Regions from separate parts of the Halobacillus sp. SY10 genome, predicted to be linked through region 1. Evidence: riboswitches for the same ligand, from Rfam matches in the RefSeq annotation. Region 1 holds a riboswitch; each other region holds the start of a gene.
The links. A riboswitch is a leader RNA that binds a small molecule or an ion and turns the genes downstream of it on or off. The one in region 1 is predicted to bind S-adenosylmethionine.
Positions count from the first base shown of each region.

Region 2: linked by a shared signal. The riboswitch ahead of ACJA3J_RS18350 (acetyl-CoA C-acyltransferase) and the one ahead of ACJA3J_RS01775 (PLP-dependent aspartate aminotransferase family protein) in region 1 are both predicted to bind S-adenosylmethionine.
Region 3: linked by a shared signal. The riboswitch ahead of ACJA3J_RS16555 (methionine ABC transporter ATP-binding protein) and the one ahead of ACJA3J_RS01775 (PLP-dependent aspartate aminotransferase family protein) in region 1 are both predicted to bind S-adenosylmethionine.

Region 1 covers NZ_CP174345.1:326,953-331,178, reverse strand. Annotated here, with positions in the region: gene ACJA3J_RS01775 (PLP-dependent aspartate aminotransferase family protein) at 1-1,608, opposite strand, end outside; SAM riboswitch class I at 1,747-1,857, opposite strand; gene ACJA3J_RS01770 (trans-sulfuration enzyme family protein) at 1,931-3,076, opposite strand; gene ACJA3J_RS01765 (NUDIX domain-containing protein) at 3,136-3,735, opposite strand; gene ACJA3J_RS01760 (EAL domain-containing protein) at 3,948-4,226, opposite strand, start outside.
Region 2 covers NZ_CP174345.1:3,598,225-3,602,450, forward strand. Annotated here, with positions in the region: gene ACJA3J_RS18340 (Lrp/AsnC family transcriptional regulator) at 253-702, shown strand; gene ACJA3J_RS18345 (hypothetical protein) at 1,057-1,272, opposite strand; SAM riboswitch class I at 1,674-1,778, shown strand; SAM riboswitch class I at 1,846-1,953, shown strand; gene ACJA3J_RS18350 (acetyl-CoA C-acyltransferase) at 2,025-3,179, shown strand; gene ACJA3J_RS18355 (acetoacetate--CoA ligase) at 3,200-4,226, shown strand, end outside.
Region 3 covers NZ_CP174345.1:3,225,293-3,229,518, forward strand. Annotated here, with positions in the region: gene ACJA3J_RS16545 (MetQ/NlpA family ABC transporter substrate-binding protein) at 59-916, opposite strand; gene ACJA3J_RS16550 (methionine ABC transporter permease) at 943-1,611, opposite strand; gene ACJA3J_RS16555 (methionine ABC transporter ATP-binding protein) at 1,604-2,629, opposite strand; SAM riboswitch class I at 2,710-2,818, opposite strand; SAM riboswitch class I at 3,047-3,152, opposite strand; gene ACJA3J_RS16560 (TlpA family protein disulfide reductase) at 3,244-3,666, shown strand; gene ACJA3J_RS16565 (thioredoxin family protein) at 3,807-4,124, opposite strand; gene ACJA3J_RS16570 (toprim domain-containing protein) at 4,129-4,226, opposite strand, start outside.

The DNA of each region.
Region 1 (4,226 bases):
CTTAGCAATTTCAATGGCTGCTTCCGGACTGCGGAACACTTGCACGACATCAACTTTGAATGGGATCGATCTTAGGTCTGGATACGCCTTCTCTCCAAGCACTTCCGTTTCTCTTGGATTTACAGGGACGATTTGATAACCCAGCCTCTGCATTTTTCTCGCTAGACGATGGCTCGGACGTGAAGGCTTCCCGCTCAATCCGACGACCGCCAAACGTTTTGGACGCGTTTCCCCATCTTCTTCGGTTTTAGAGGAGCTTAAGGCCCACTTGATGACACCTTCATCATTTTCGGTGATCGCTGTTTGTTCCGGCGCTCTTCCTGTCGCTTTCGCAATGGCACGATCAAGATCATTAATCAAATCCTTGCTCGACTCAAGTCCAATGGATAAGCGGATTAATTCTTCCGTCACTCCACTTGCAGCAAGATCTTCGACAGACAATTGCTGGTGTGTCGTTGATGCAGGGTGGATGATCAATGATTTGGCATCTCCAACGTTTGCTACATGGGACCAGAGCGATATATTATTGATCACTTGTCTTCCGGCTTCCCGTCCACCTTTGATGCCAAAGTTTACGATCGAACCATACCCTCCATTAAGGTAACGGTTGGCTAGTTCATGGGCTGGATGTGTAGGGAGCCCTGGATACGATACCCATTTCACATCAGGATGACCTTGTAAGTATTCTGCAATTTCCTGGGCGTTGTCTCCGTGACGGGCGACACGCAAATGCAGCGTCTCTAACCCTTGTAACAACAAGAAAGCATTCTGCGGGCTCAAACACGATCCAAAATCCCGAAGCAGCTGGACACGCAGTTTCGTAATATAAGCAAGCGTTCCGAAGTCGGCGGTATAAACGATTCCGTTGTAACTACTATCAGGCTCTGTGAAAACCGGATACTTGCCGTTTCCCCAGTTAAACTGTCCTCCGTCTACGACCACTCCTCCAATGGCCGTCCCGTGGCCCCCGATCCACTTCGTCGCGGAGTGGATAACGATGTCGGCTCCGTGCTCAATCGGCCGGCATGTATAAGGGGTCGCGAATGTGTTGTCGATTAGAAGTGGAAGGTCATGATCATGCGCGATGGCCGCTACCTTTTCAATATCCAGCACGTGCAAGCTTGGATTTCCGATCGTTTCAGCGAAGACAGCTTTCGTTCGATCTGTAATCGCTTTTCGGAAGTTTTCCGGCTCCTCCGGGTCGACAAAATGGACTTTAATGCCATATCGCGGTAAAGTGTTAGCGAATAAATTATAGGTCCCGCCATAAAGGTTCGACGCGGCAACGACTTCGTCTCCAGATCCTGCGATGTTCAGAATGGATAGAGCAATGGCTGACATTCCGGAAGCTGTCGCAACAGAAGCGACTCCTCCCTCCAAGAGGGCCATCCTTTTTTCAAAAACATCGACGGTCGGATTTCCGATTCGGGAATAGATATTTCCCGGCTCGTCAAGCGCAAAAAGGCTCTGGGCATGTTCTGTGTCGTGGAAAACATAGGAAGTCGTTTGGTAAATCGGCACCGCACGAGATCCTGTGGTCGGATCCGGGGACTGCCCTCCGTGTAAAGAAATCGTATCTACATCATAGCTTTCAAATGAATTAGTCATGATTCGTTCCTCCTCGTAAAGGTTTCTATTCTTATAGATATAGTTGGCTTTGTGCATACAAAATGTCCATGGAACTTTCTTCCGAACAGCAAAAAACCCTCTTCCAAATAAGAAGAGGGTTTGTCATTTCGTTTCCTCCTCTTATCTACCAGACCTTTTAGATCTGTAGGACTTGGCACCTTTTCAAACCGATGTTTGAAGGTTGCCGGGCTTCACAGGGCCTATTCCCTCAGCCTCTCTTGATAAGAGATGTATGCAGTTAATTGATCATGTTGTGAATTATAACGGATAACAAACAGAAAAGTCAATCATTTTAGAAAATTCAACTTTTAGAATCTACAATCGCTTTTTTCAGCTGTTCTATGATATCTTCATGATCTTCGATTCCGATTGACAGTCGAATCACATAATCATTGATGCCGATCTTCTCGCGCTCCTCATCCGATAACGCACGATGGGACGTACGTACAGGATAAGAAACCGTCGTTTCGACTCCTGCCAACGTAGGGGCGATTTTCACCCAACCGAGCGATCGAAAAAACGCCTCTATGTCAATCGAATCATTAAGCTCGATGGTCACAATGGCACCGTTCCCTCTTTCCGATACCTTTTCGGGATAATAGACGGTACGGACGGCATCATGCTCATCCAGGACTTTTGCTACCTGCTTTGCATTGTATGATTGTTTCTTCATTCTAAGACCTAACGTTTTGGCCCCTCGTTGAGTCAGCCATGCTTCAAATGGGCTGAGATTTGCACCAAATGTGACAATCTTCTGGGTAGCAGCCTGAACCAATTCCTCACTCCCGACCAGCACACCACACGTCACGTCACTGTGCCCACCAATATACTTCGTCCCACTATGTACGACAAGGTCGACGCCACGCGTGTACGGCTGCAATAAGTATGGGGTCGCGAACGTATTATCAACCATCGATTTCACATTCTTTTTGCGAGCAAGAGCGACGAGGCCTTCAAGATCTTCCACCCGTAAAAAAGGATTTGAAATCGATTCCGTATAAAGCAGCTTCGTTTTGTCTGTGATCGCCTCTGAAACCTCCTCCAGATTTGAAAAAGAAACCATCGTTACATCAATCCCGAACGTGGGCAGCTCTTTGGTGATCAGCTTGTGTGAACCTCCGTAAACATCCTCTGCGGCAACGATATGATCCCCGGGTTTTGCAACTGCGAGAATGCCGGCAAGGATGGCTGACATTCCGGATGAAGACGCTACTCCGGCTGGTGCTTCTTCCAGTTCAGCAACGGTTCCAGCAAGTTCATCAGTATTGGGGTTACGCTCTCTCGTATATAAATAAGGGCTGTTTCCCTCATAATAACTTTCCAAGTGATCCAAATCTTTGAATGTAAAGGCGGACGTCTGGTAAATCGGTGTACTCTTGCTATTCGGTACAAGACTTTGATCCGCCTTATGGTGGACTATTTTCGTATCAAAAGATGTATTCGTCATCGTTCGTCTCCTCTCTCTATCACTTAATCAGAAATTATATAGAACAAGTTGGAATATTGTCAAAGTTTTGCGACATATTCTCGAATCGCTTGGAAAACATACCGCTCATATCCTTTTTCATGTGGGACAAGATTTTTACGATTCACTTCTTTTTCTTCACCATTAAGAATAGAGACCCCCTTCACGCTCCGTGGTATATCCATCAAACCTTCCATATCTTCCAGTGGCACAGAAACGATGTCCTTCACCTCTTCTCCAATCGTAAAGGTCTTGTCATTTGTCCATGGTAAGAGGTAAATACGGCAAATTTCCCGGTCTACGCGAACCCCTTCCTTCAGTTCCTCCTTGTAATCGCCTTGAGGGATTAAATCTCCAGGCACAACCGTCAAACCGACTTCCTCATCAATTTCCCGGACACCAGCCAGAAGTACATCCTCCCCCGCTTCTACATGTCCCGCAGCGGTAATATCAAACAAGCTCGGGAAGTCCTTCTTGTGATCAGCTCTTTGTTGAAGCAATAAATGGATCGTTTCACCTTCCTTGTGGAACATCCAACAATGGAACGTTTCGTGCCAATCCCCGTCCAAATGCACCTTCTCCCTTTCTTTTATTCCAATTGGCTGCTCATTTTCATTATAAATGGTTAGCATTTCTGCCATAAGAATCCCCCTATACTCCAAATCCATTTGAATCGCTCTTCCTTTAATAGAAAGCATACTTGAAATAGACCTTCCCTGCATAAAGAAAATGCTCAGAGCCTGATACTCTGAGCATGGGTCGACCGTATGCTTTCTTGCTAAAATGAATACCGTCCAAAAGAAGTCACGGATCATGGACGGTTTTTTAAGAATGGTAAATTTGATCACTCATGTTAATTGTGTACAAGACTTGCCGGTACAGGTTTACTGAAGTAATAGCCTTGATATTCATAACAGCCTTTTTGTTTTAAGTAAGCAATATGTTCACTTGTTTCCACACCTTCAGCAATGACTTGCAGGCCGAGACTTTTCGCCATACTGATGATGGCATTGACGATCGGCACCTCTTCCCCTCGTTCACCAATTTGATTAATGAAAGAACGATCGATTTTTATCGCATCCACAGGCAAACGGTTCAAATAACTGAGGGAAGAAAAACCGACACCGAAGTC
Region 2 (4,226 bases), 1.0 Mb from region 1:
TGAATAACCATTCACAGATTTCGAAAGTTAATCAAAAACGGATTTTTAATTAACAAACGGTTTTTCGTTGTAGTTGAGTATAATCCAATATTCAGAAAATTAAAACCCCAAATGACAAAATTATTGGAATTTTTTATTTTCTCTACGGGTTCTCCCTGCTTTGTTTGAATGGGGACTATTTTAGTGGTAAAATTTTTGAAGGCTGAGCTTTAGTCGAGAAGTGAGGTGGAAGTTATGCAGGAAGACGCTTCGATGAAGATTGATGAAGTAGATAAAAAAATACTGGAATTATTGATTGAGGATGGACGCCTTTCCTATACGGAGATTGGGAAAACTCTCGATTTATCCCGTGTTGCTGTTCGTTCACGCGTCAACCAGCTGATTGACTGTGGCATAATTGAAAAGTTTACAGCTGTGGTCAACAGTGAAAAAGTCGGTAAACAAGTTTCTGCTTTTTTCGAAGTCGACTGTGAGCCCCGATCCCTCGTTGAGGTAGCCGAAAACCTCGCGAACAATCCTTATGTCGCCAGTTGCTATCAAATGACAGGACCAAGCACCTTACATATGCATGTGCTCGTCAAAGACTTCAAAGAGCTTGAATCTTTTATTAATAATGAATTATACGCATTAGAAGGAATTACCCGTGTAGAAAGTCATACGTTATTACGCCGGTTTAAGAGCAGGAGCGGCTTGAAACTATAAAAAAGGCAGGTTATCCACAAATGGATAACCTGCCTTTTTTATGAAATAGTTAATGATATGATGGTAATTCCAAAAAGCATAACAAAACATCTCAATTTATGTATGAAAAATTTAAATCAAATCCGTAAGGTAAGTGCTATAAAAACGTAGGCTTGCGCGTTATCAACTTGTAACGTTTCAATCACTAATTATTTGTTAATAAGAGTGTGATGATCTACCTATTCATATAATAATCTCTTAGAACTACTTAACTAAAAATAACGCAGCTCTTTACTAAACAAAAGAGCTGCGCTTTCCTCCTAGTTTTTTTCCGCCTAGAGTTAATATAATTTAAGAGTTGAACGAACAAAACAATTATTGCTTATCATTAAATCCATATAAATACTCCACCAACTTGCCAAATTCATCATCAGAGGAACACTCAATTTGTAGATCAATAAAGGTCATCACAACTTCTTCATCTTCAAACGGGAAATGGCTGTTATCTACATTGGTTAGGATGTCCCGCTTGGATAATCCCTTTTTAAGTAAAACATCAACGGCCTGCTTCATCGAAGATACTTCTGCCATGTGTATGCCCCCTTATTTGATATCTTTCCTCACTTCTAAACTCTCTTGTCAGGTTCTTTTGACTGTTAGTAATAGCGAGGATGACAAGAGTTAAATTCTTGTACTAAATATTTACTACACTATTGATCCAAATTCCTGCTCCTCCTAGAAAAAACGACTTTGCAATTATGAGTAAACCTAGGTGGTAATCAAAACATAAGTCTTCAAAAACATAAACACATTTATAACCTAAAAAGATACGAAATACTAGTGAAAACCACTGCTGTTAAGCTATCTATTTGTTTTCTCATACGTTTGAGAGCATACGCTAAATAAAATAAATTTTCACACTTTTCTACAAAATTTATTGACACCTGCGCTTTGCCTTGCTAACATGGCACTTAACCAAATAACGAAAGAACATCTTATCCAGAGAGGTGGAGGGACTGGCCCTGTGAAACCCGGCAACCGCTATATTCATAGCATGGTGCCAAATCCTACTGAGTGAACGCTCAGGAAGATAAGAGATTTACATAATCTCTAGCCTCTCTATCACTGATAGAGAGGCTTTATATTTTCCAATTGAATACTTATTTCTTATCCAGAGAGGCAGAGGGACTGGCCCGTTGACGCCCGGCAACCATCAAGCAACCGCTTGAAAAGGTGCTAATTCCTGCAGGAGATGATCCTGGAAGATAAGAAGAGCCAAGAGCCCTCTTCTTATTTTTGTGAAGAGGGCTCTTTCTATTTTTAAAAAAGGAGTGGCTACATAGATGAGTATCGTACTTTTAGATGGCATTCGAACCCCGTTCGGTAAATGGAAAGGGGCCTTGAAAAAGAAATCCGCAACAGAACTTGGATCGCACGCGTTAAACGCGTTAATTGAGAAAAATCCGATAGCCAAACAGGCGGATGGTGTGCTGCTTGCCCAAGTGATCCAGGCTGGGGGCGGCCAAAATCCTGCCAGGCAAGTCGCTTATAAGGCAGGGGTGGAGATCGATACACCTGCCATCACATTGAACAATGTCTGCTTAGGCGGGATCGCTACCATCGCAGATGCTTCCCGAAGACTGCAATTGAATGAAGGAGAATTATACGTCGTCGGCGGATTCGACTCGATGACGAACGCACCTCACACCGCTCCTGTACGGGCTTCTTCAGGACTCGGTCATAGCATGCTGAAAGACACCTTACTAAACGACGGTTTATGGTGCGCCTTAACGGATGTATCGATGGGTGCACTTACCGATGAGAAAAACCGCTCCTATGAAATCAGTCGAGAGGAACAGGATGAATATGCCGCTCTTTCCCAGCAGCGAGCAACAGAGGCTCAAGAAAAGGGATGGCTGCAGCCGGAAATCGCTCCTTTTTCATGTTTGCTTGAAAAAGATGAAGGCGTACGCAAAGGAACGACAGTAGAGAAGTTATCCAACCTCTCCCCCGCCTTTTCCAACGAAGGCACGATTACGGCAGGCAATGCTTCTCAAATGACAGACGGGGCAAGCGTTGGGATCGTTACCACGAAAGAGAAAGCAGAATCACTCGGTCAGGATCCGTTGGCGGAAATCATCGATTGGTCCGAAATTGCCGGGCCAGATCCAAGTTTACAAACGAAACCATCGCAAGCCATCCAAGAATTATTAGACAGACATCAATTGACGACGGACGATATCGATCTGTTTGAAATCAATGAAGCGTTTGCCAGTGTGGTGATCGCCAGCTGCCGGGATCTTGATATCGATTATGACCGCGTCAATGTTAACGGTGGTGCGATCGCTCTTGGTCACCCTTTAGGTGGCACTGGATTCCGACTTGTTTTGACTCTTGCCCATGAACTCAAACGACGTGGCGGAGGAAAAGGCATCGCTTCCCTTTGCGGCGGTGGCGGACAGGGCATGGCCCTCTTCATTGACGTTCCTCATTCATGACTCGAAAGGAGACAAATCCAATGACTACATCGATTACAGCTCAGCGTTCCCCTTATCTTTGGGAACCAACGAGCGAAAGAATAGAACAATCACATATCAAAGCTTTTGCTGAATCTACCGGTCAGCCGCTTTTTCCATATGAACGGTTCCATCGCTGGTCCGTTTCCCACCTTTCTGAATTTTGGTCAGCCGTTTGGGATTATTCAGGAATTATCGGAGAGAAGGGTGACCGTGTGTTTATCCCTGGACCTTCGATGCCTGATAGTACATGGTTTCCGGAAGCACGGTTGAATTTCTCCGAAAACCTCCTGCGCGGTTCTCTTGATCGGACCGTGGCCTATGAAGCGAATGAGACAGGGGTTCATCGAAGCATTACTTTAGAAGAATTGAGGCAATCCGTAGCTAAAGCCCAGGAAGGGTTAAAACAGTTAGGTGTGCAAAAAGGCGATTGTGTCGCCGGAGTCACGACGAACGATATCCAAGGGTTGGTCGCTTTACTTGCAACCACTTCACTCGGGGCAACCTGGACCTCCTGTTCCCCTGACTTCGGCACGAAAGGAATCGTCGATCGCATTGGTCAGGTGAAGCCGAAGGTATTATTTGCTGCAACCTCTTATCAATATAAGCAGAAATCATTCGATATCGTGGACAAAATCAAACAGACGACAGAGCACTTGGATGGACTATCTGCACTCGTCACGTTCGGAGGCGAAACTTCTATAGAAGGACTCCAGTCTCTCTCCTGGGATGAGCTTTGCAACAATGATGCAGTAGAGCCGTCGTTCGAACCCGTGCCTTTTGACCACACCTTATATATTTTATATACATCAGGAACGACGGGGCTGCCGAAAGCGATCGTCCATTCGGTCGGCGGGACGCTCCTGCAACATGTCAAAGAACACCAGCTGCATTGCGATGTCCAGCAAGATGATGTGTTGTTCTGGTACACCAATACCGCCTGGATGATGTATCCATGGCTCGTTTCAGGGTTAGCCAGTGAAGCGGCGATTCTATTGTATGACGGTTCTCCCGTAAGGCAGGATTCCC
Region 3 (4,226 bases), 1.4 Mb from region 1:
CTCCCAATAAAAATAAGTGACTGCGGTTAGTATAAACCGCAGTCACTTATTTTATCCGTCATTCAGCATCGCTTGAGACCGGTACAACAGCACCGTCATATTCTTCTTTGATGAAGTTTACGATCTCTTCAGAACGAAGAACTTCTACAAGCGTATTTAACGCTTCATTGTCTTTATCTTCACTATTAGCAGCAACGACGTTCACATAAGGAGAGTCAGACTCCTCGAGAATAATTGAATCTTCGCTGGGAGACAGGCCAGCCTCAATAGCATAGTTTGTATTAATCGCTACAAGCACGTTTTCTTCACGTTGGTAAACTTGTGGAAGGTTAGCTGCATCTACTCCCGTATCAAATTCGATGTTTTTAGGATTTTCTACAATATCCTGTACAGTAGCATCCACTTTATCCACACTTTCATCCAATTTGATTAGTCCCTCTTTCTCTAAGAGCGAAAGGACTCGACCATGAGTGGATACAGAACGACTCATGACTAGCTGCGTACCTTCTTCAACTTCTTCCAGGTTTTCATATTTTTGAGAATAAACTCCGATAGGCTCAATATGGATCCCACCAAGATTTGCAAAGTCATACCCTTTCTCTTCCTCTTGGGTCTCCATATAAGGGATCGTTTGGAAGTAGTTAGCGTCAATACGACCTTCATCTAAATCTTGGTTCGGTAAAATGTAATCCTGATATTCTTCAATCTTTAATGTGATTCCTTCTTCTTCAAGCATAGGTTTTGCTTTCTCGAGAACTTCAGCATGTGGAACACTGGTAGCTCCTACCTTAATCTCCTTTGTTCCACCTTCTTCACCTTCAGATCCTGATGCATTTTCTTCCTCATTCGATGACCCGCAAGCTGCGAGAACAAGGATAAGCAATACAGCGATTAAACTCGTCCATAGTTTTTTCATTATTCATTCTCTCCCTTTTATTTATTTTATCTTTTATCCAATTTTCGTGAGATGGCATCTCCGATGAATTGGAAAATAAACACAATTAAAATGATTAAAATAGTACAAATGAATACAACATCAAAGTTACTTCTTTGGAACCCATAAAAATAAGCGAAATCGCCAAGACCGCCAGATCCGATTGCACCGGCTACGGCGGTGTATCCAATCAATGCGATAGCTGTTACGGTTATCCCAGATATGAGAGCTGGCATCGATTCCGGAAGCAATACTTTAAAAATGATGGTCGAGTATTTAGCTCCCATAGATTTTGCTGCTTCCACGACACCTTTATCGACTTCTTTCAATGCAATTTCCACCAACCGGGCATAGAATGGCGCTCCACCAATAATCAGGGCAGGCAATGCTGCTTGTGGCCCTCGAATGGTGCCCAGCAGAAAATCAGTAAACGGGAACAATAATAAAATGAGAATAATAAACGGAATTGCTCTGAATATGTTAACAATGGAAGCAGTAATCCAATTCAACGTTTTGTTCTCCCAAAGACCCCCAGGTCCGGTCAAATAAAGGAGAAGACCCAAAAGCAAACCTAAAACGAATGTCCCAGCGACAGAAACCAGCGTCATATACAAGGTTTCATTTGTAGCTGTAATCATGTCTTCCATTCTTACGTTCGGGAACCATTCATTAAACATGTGGATTCACCTCCACTTCAACAGATGTTGATTCAATATATTCAATGGCACGCTCGACTTCTTTTTCGTCTCCATCAAATTGAACAAACATTGTTCCATATGCACCCTTTTGTGTTTGGGTAATCTTTCCATGTAGAATGTTGACGTCTAATTCAAACTTCCTTGATAAATCACTGATCAGTGCCTGATTTGTACTTTCTCCGACAAAGTGAAGGCGTATAATTTCTCCAGACCGGTAATTATCTTTGATCAATTGCAAGGAGGTTTCTTTTTCTGGATCTCCCATCACTTGATCCACAAACTTCTTCGTGACTGGTTTTTGAGGATGAAGAAAAACGTCCAACACTTCCCCTTGTTCAACAATTTTACCTTCTTCCATAACCGCCACCTGATGACAGATTTTGCGAATGACGTGCATTTCATGTGTGATCAGAACGATTGTAAGGCCAAGCTTTTCGTTAATATCCACAAGAAGATCAAGAATCGAATCCGTGGTCTCAGGGTCCAACGCGGATGTGGCCTCATCACATAAAAGAACTTTCGGATTGTTTGCAAGCGCTCTGGCTATTCCCACTCTTTGCTTTTGTCCACCGCTCAATTGGGATGGATAAGAACCTCCCCGGCCTTTCAACCCGACCAATTCAATTAATTCATCGACACGTTTTTGCCTTTCTGCTTTAGGGATCCCGGCAATTTCCAGTGGAAAAGCGATATTATCATGAACGGTACGTGACCAAAGTAAATTGAAATGCTGGAAAATCATTCCTATTTCTTGTCTGGCCAACCTTAATTTTCCTTTGCTTAATGAAGTAAGTTCCTGCTCATCGACAAGAATGCTTCCTTCTGTGGGATCTTCCAAACGGTTCAGTAAGCGAATAAATGTACTTTTACCGGCCCCACTATATCCGATCACTCCATAAATTTCCCCTTTGTTAATATTAAGACTTAAATCATCCACTGCTCGTACATCCTGATCTTTCGTGTGGAATATCTTTGATAGTCCTTTAATTGTAATCATGCTGCTTTCCCTCCACTTCAAAAAAAGCCACTCTGTAATGAGAACAGAGTGGCTTTTTTAATCATACCTAAAAATCTGTTCTCTCATCTGTCAAAGCTTAATACTTTGCAGGAATTGGCACCTGAGCAAAACAGTGTTGCCGGTTGCCGGGCATCATCGGGCCAGTCCCTCCGCCACTCTGGATAAGAGATTTTAATTTATTAAATTACTATCGCTTTAATTCGTTTAAGTAGTACAATAATGGATTGTAGCACCGTAAGAATTTTGTGTCAACTCATAAACAGATTGTTCAGAAAAATAAAGTCGATCAAAACTAAAGAAATGATTACATCTTCCATACAAAAACATCGAATATTCACTCGATTGACACAATAAAAAAATCCCTTCTTTAATAGAAGAGATTCATCGCTTTTACATTTCTCATCTATCAAAGTCAAAGACTTCGCAGGATTTAGCACCGTGCAGTTTACCTGCCGGTTGCCGGGCATCGTCGGGCCAGTCCCTCCGCCACTCTGGATAAGTGAAGATGTCGATATGAAATTAATAATTATGTTAGCATGGGAAATATATAAGCGTCAATCCATAACCTTCGCCTGATAAAAAGGAGAATGACATTGAGTAAACAAGCCCCTTTATTTGAACTACCTTACATCCACAACCACTCTTCCATTTATAAACTTGAAGAGGACTTAGGGAAAGTTATTGTCTTGACCTTCTGGGCTTCCTGGTGTCCAGATTGTGGGAAAGACTTACCTATGAAAGAACAACTTTTCAAAACGATGGACCATGACAAAGTAAAAATGATGACGATCAATGTAACTGGAAGGGAACGGAAAATTGAGGAAGGCATCGAATTCAAGGAAAAGTTTTTAACACAACCAACTCTTTCTGACGAAGGACGATACGTCTATGACTTGTACAATTGTGATGGCGTTCCTTCCACCATCATCATTAATCAACAAGGAGAGATCCATGCGAATTTTGGCGATCAGTCCTCCTTTTTAGATATTGTAAGCAAATTAGGAGAAATCGTATGATATTCATAACAAAAAGACAGCAAAGACTCCGGAAAGTCTTTGCTGTCTTTTTCATTATCGAACTCTTCCACATTACATATAAGTTTTTTAGAGAATTTTTAAATTCTACAGTAGTGGTCATTTCCTGGGAAATACATACACTATTCAACAAAACCCACCACTTTCTCATACATATAGGAGACAGAATGAAAAGCATAAATCTTTTCCTCTACCTCCCCGCCCCTCGTAACCAGCAGACATGGAACACTTTTAATCTTAAAATGCTGCATCCATTTAGGGTGCAGAGAAGCATTCATTTCCTTAAAAACTTCTCGATCAAATACAGACTCCAGTGTTGTGAGCATTTGACGCGCTAGGTGACAAGTTGCACAAAAAGGGCTATGAACGAAGGTGAGGGTCGTTTGTGGAGATTCGAAGAACTTCTTTACTTCTGTTGTTTTTATTTCCTCCACAGCCATCCTCCTATATTAAATAGATCGACTTTACATTGAAATGTCTACTGAGTAAGGCTCTTGCCAATTCAGGTTCCGGCGTAGCTGCTACTTCCCTGAAAGCCTTAT